Regions from separate parts of the Buttiauxella sp. genome, predicted to be linked through region 2. Evidence: riboswitches for the same ligand, from Rfam matches in the RefSeq annotation. Region 2 holds a riboswitch; the other holds the start of a gene.
What was found. Region 2 has a riboswitch for cobalamin ahead of btuB (TonB-dependent vitamin B12 receptor BtuB). Riboswitches for the same ligand answer to the same signal wherever they lie in the genome.

Region 1 (2,467 bases), on a different contig from region 2:
TTAGTATAAACCGCCATTTCGGCGGTTTTTTTTCGCTTCAACTCAACGCACGCCGCCTGCGACCATCTTTACCAAATGCTGGCGCGGGTAGTGTGAATCACCGTCCAGGCGATTAATCTGCCAGAGTAATTTCTCAGCATCATGTTTGCGAACGTCGAGCATTAATCCCACTACGCTGCCGCTATGCGCCACGTTCAGGCCGTACAAATCAAACTCTTCGACCAGCGCTAACAGCTGTGAAAACAACGGTTTTGCCAGTAACGTTTGGCTGGCGACTGCGCTTTGCGTGGCGGCTTCTCCCAGTAAGCGAGGATCTTGCATCCTGCAACTTTGTTGCAATCGATGCCACGCCTCATCAAGCGCTGCGGCATGGCTGAATAACGCAGACTCGCGCTGATGACGACGATAGTCCTCAGTCAAAATCGTGGTATCACTTTCGAGTAACAGGATATCCACTGCTGGCGCAGCCTGGCAGCTAAACTGCGTTCGCGCATTCAGATGGGAGAACAGCGTCGGCAAAACAAAAATCGTGCTGTCGGTCGGTTCAATGTTTACACATAAAGCTGCAAGGATGGATTCGCTGAGCGTTTCCCCCAAATGCCGGGCGGTCGCCACGGCGGTGGCGGCAATATCGGCGGTACTGCTGGCAAGCCCTTTGCCTACAGGGATGGTGGAGTCCAGCGCAATACTCAGGCTATTGGCGACCGTAACGGAGTAGCCAAAATGGGCCACAACCTGTTCCAGCATCTGGCGCATGCGTGGGCGCTCTTCGCCAGACGGCACGCCTTCACGGACTTCAACGGTGCTAAACCAGTCGATAGGGCATGAAACCAGCTTTTCACTACCGCCAATCCAACCCTGAATAAATTCGCCGCAGGATGCCGGGCAACGTGCTTCAGCCATAACGGTGGCAACTCTCTTTCATCCTGGATCTCATTTTGTTTTCTTCGCCACAAGCCTTAAAAAATCATTAAAAATTGTTATAGCGCAACACTCAACATCTATTAGCTTTTACACTGTGTCCGCTTTTATGTATTCATGTGCGTGATTTGTTAGTCATCATGCACCAGGCCGGTAAATGTATCCGGCGCAAGATTGTATCGACAACTGACTCGTTTATGCCACGCGATTTACCCAAATAAATCCGTGGCTGGGAAGGGGGTGAAAATCCCCCGCAGCCCCCGCTGCTGTGATGCCGACGAACCCGCGAAACCACTGATCTCACGATTGGGAAGGGCGGGCGAGAGTGACGCTAAGCCAGAAGACCGACGAATCATTTAATTTAAACAACTCCTTCGGTGGGAAGTCAGTTGTCATCAGATGCGTGCGGCCTTCGGCTGCGCGCACGTGCTGACATCCGCGCTTTGCCGAAATGTAATAAGGCAACTATGGCAGCGGCAGCAAAACACGCATTCGTCATTGCAGGCACCAGCAGCGGCTGTGGGAAAACCACCGTTACGCTTGGGCTGCTGCGCGCCCTGATGCAACGCCACCTTCGCGTTCAACCTTTCAAAATCGGCCCCGATTATCTCGACAGCGGCTGGCACAGCGCCGTCACCGGCATTGCCTCGCGCAATCTTGATGCTTTCATGGTCCCAACAACTACCTTAAACGGTCTGTTTGCCAGACAGATGCAACAGGCGGATGTCGCGGTCATCGAAGGCGTGATGGGGTTATATGACGGCTACGGAACCGACCCAAATTATTGCAGCAGTGCGGCAATGGCAAAGCAACTGGGTTGTCCGGTGATCCTGCTGGTGGACGGCAAGGCCGTTTCCACCTCCATTGCCGCCACGGTGATGGGGTTCCAGCGTTTTGACCCCACGCTTAACATCGCGGGCGTTATCCTTAATCGCGTCAACAGCGACAGCCATTATCAACTGCTTGCCGGGGCCATTACCCGTTATTGCGGGTTGCCCGTATTAGGGCGCGTGCCGGTAATGGCCGATGTGGCTTTGCCGTCACGCCATCTGGGACTGGTCCCCGCGCAAGAAAATGTCCAGCATGATGACCGCTGGCAGACACTGGCGAAGCAAATTGAAGAAACGATCAATATCGACCATCTGCTGGCGTTAACTCGCCTGAACAGATTGCCAGATGGCGACACCTCTGGCATGGGCGACGGGGCTTCAGGCGAAGGGCTGACACTGGCGCTTGCCGAAGACGAAGCCTTCAACTTTTACTATCCGGATAATCTCGACATGCTCGAGCAGGCCGGAGTCACTATTCAGCGCTTCAGCCCCTTGCATGACACAAAGATCCCTGACTGCCAGATGATTTATCTTGGCGGCGGATACCCCGAAGTTCATGCATCCAGACTCGCCGCGAACCTTCCCATGCGCCAGTCCCTGCAAGACGCCCATCAGCGCCGCATCCCGCTGTACGCTGAATGCGGCGGCTTGATGTATCTGGGGGAGTCTCTTACCGATGGCGACGGGGAAACTCACGCCATGTGTGGCGTGCTTCC
Region 2 (2,467 bases):
GCCAGTATCAACGCTCCCCGTCCATTCAACTCCTTTAATGGTCGCAGACTTGATGTTGTCATAAGCTCCATCATAGGTGACCGGATCGGAATAATAGGTAATCAGGTTATCAATCGTGTAGTGATAAGCCGACAGGCGCCAGTCCACTGGCCCGGTCAAACCTTCAAGCCCTGCTTCCCATTGTTTGGACTCTTCTGGTTTCAGGTTTGGATTTGAGTCGATACCAAAGCGCGTCGAACCGTACTGCTGCCCCAGAGATGGCGCAAGGAAGCCTGTACCGTAAGAAACCGTTGCGCGATACCCTTCAACAAACTCCCAGCCTGCCGCCGTCTGCCATGTACCGTGCCAGCCGAATTGCTCGTCATGATCTTCACGACCTGAGGCTTCTAACGTCACATCCCCAAACTGCTGCTGCCCACTCAGATAGACGCCAGTGTTGTCGCGCTTATAGCTATCAGACATCGCGGTGTCTGAAGAGGTCAGACGCTGTTGCTGCCAGTCCACTCCAGCACTGATAGAACCATTCCCCACAAGGAAGTTGTTACCCCATTGGATATTGCTCTGGGTCATACGGTCGAGCGTGGTGCCATCGTTATAGCGGCCATACTCGCTGCTATAGTTGTAGTCCTTCACTTTTTGATAGCTTGCCAACAGCTGCGAAGAGTAGATCCCGGAATGAAAACGCAGGCCTGCATCGTAGTTCTGGTTATAGAGTTGATGCTCATCGGCGCTATACGCTGGCGTATAAGGAGGCGCACCTAAATCGTAATCACTGTTGTTGGTGTAGCCATAGGTACGGAAGAAGCCATCAAACTCATCGCTAAATTTGTGCTCAAGACCCGCCCAATAACTTTTGCTGCGGTAGCCATCGCTGTCGTTATCACCGCTATAAGTTGAGTGCGGCTGCACGTTGAAGCCTTTGGTGGATTCATAAGCACCAGAAACGGTCGCCACCGTATCACCAAAACGTTTACGCAAAGTACCATCGTATTGCTGGTAGCTATTCGAACCGACACCGGCGTTGATCTGCGATTTTTCTTCATCGGTCTGGGTGATGATATTCACCACACCACCAATCGCACCGGAACCATAAACGGCAGAGCGCGGGCCACGAATGTATTCCACTCGCTGCACTAAAGAGATAGGAATTTGGCTAACGTCAGAGGTATTGGATATGCCAGGACGCGCAAGCGGAACGCCATCCACCAGCACTAATACATGGCTGGCGCTCGTTCCGCGAACAAACATAGAGGAGCTCTGCCCCAAACCGCCGTACTGCACAATATCGACACCCGGTAAACGACGCATCACATCATTGAGTGACTTTGCCTGCCATTGGTCGATCTCTTCCCGGGTAACGATATCGGTTGGAGCCAGAACAGTATTCACCGGTTGCTGAAAACGATTTGCTGTTACCACCAGGTTTTCTTCAGAATTGCTGTCTTGCGCCCAGCCTGAAAAAGCCGTTACGGACAGAGCCGTAAGCAGCGAAAGTTTTTTTACCATCATTTTTAATAAGCATCCGCTTTCAAATAAGGATGCCGCAGACATAACCGATAGCACGCGATAGTTATGCAGATTGCGACGTATACCGGCAGGTCTTCGGGCTTGGATGTGTTTTACGGATCCGGATGATGACTTCCCACTTTTATAAGCAGTGTCTGCATATTGCACTCATCCCACAATTCCTTACCGCTGCGCGTCAGCCCCAGAATTACACTGGGTTCCCTTTTAACTCATATAAAAAGAGGCCGGAATCGCTATGCTACGATTTTGTTAATAAGTTTGTCTAGAAACATCAAAATGCAACAGCACTGGACATCACGTGCCTATTCCCTACAATCGCCGCGTAGTTTGACTTCATTAACAGGTAGGCGCTATGACCCCCGAACATCTCCCAATTGAACAGTACGACGCGCAACTGGCCGAAAAAGTCGCCCGCTTGCAAAGCATGATGGCCCCTTTTGCGGCACCCGCGCCGGAGGTGTTTCGCTCGCCGGTCAGCCATTACCGGATGCGTGCTGAATTCCGCATCTGGCACGATGAAGACGACCTGTACCACATCATGTTTGACCAGCAAACCAAACAGCGTATTCGGGTCAATAGCTTCCCGGCTGCGAGTTCGCTGATCAACGCGCTGATGCCTGCCATGCTCGACGGTGTTCGTTACATCCCTGCCCTACGCCATAAACTTTTCCAGATTGATTATCTGACGACCATCAGCAACCAGGCGGTGGTTTCCCTGCTTTATCATCGCAAGCTGGGGGAAGAGTGGCAGCAGCATGCTGAAACACTCCGCGACAATCTGCGCGCGCAGGGTTTCAACGTTCATTTAATTGGTCGCGCCACCAAAACTAAGATTGAGCTTGATCAGGACTTTATTGACGAACGTTTAACCGTGGCCGGTAAAGAGATGATTTATCGCCAGGTTGAGAACAGCTTTACTCAGCCTAATGCGGCGATGAAT

Region 1: it holds a riboswitch for cobalamin, as region 2 does, so the genes downstream of both, WBL83_RS16960 (cobyrinate a,c-diamide synthase) here and btuB (TonB-dependent vitamin B12 receptor BtuB) in region 2, are expected to answer to the same signal.

Annotation. Positions count from the first base shown of each region.
Region 1 covers NZ_JBAVHX010000026.1:25,284-27,750, forward strand. Annotated here, with positions in the region: gene WBL83_RS16955 (GHMP kinase) at 43-903, opposite strand; cobalamin riboswitch at 1,096-1,288, shown strand; gene WBL83_RS16960 (cobyrinate a,c-diamide synthase) at 1,389-2,467, shown strand, end outside.
Region 2 covers NZ_JBAVHX010000025.1:1,341-3,807, forward strand. Annotated here, with positions in the region: gene btuB (TonB-dependent vitamin B12 receptor BtuB) at 1-1,506, opposite strand, end outside; cobalamin riboswitch at 1,577-1,771, opposite strand; gene trmA (tRNA (uridine(54)-C5)-methyltransferase TrmA) at 1,880-2,467, shown strand, end outside.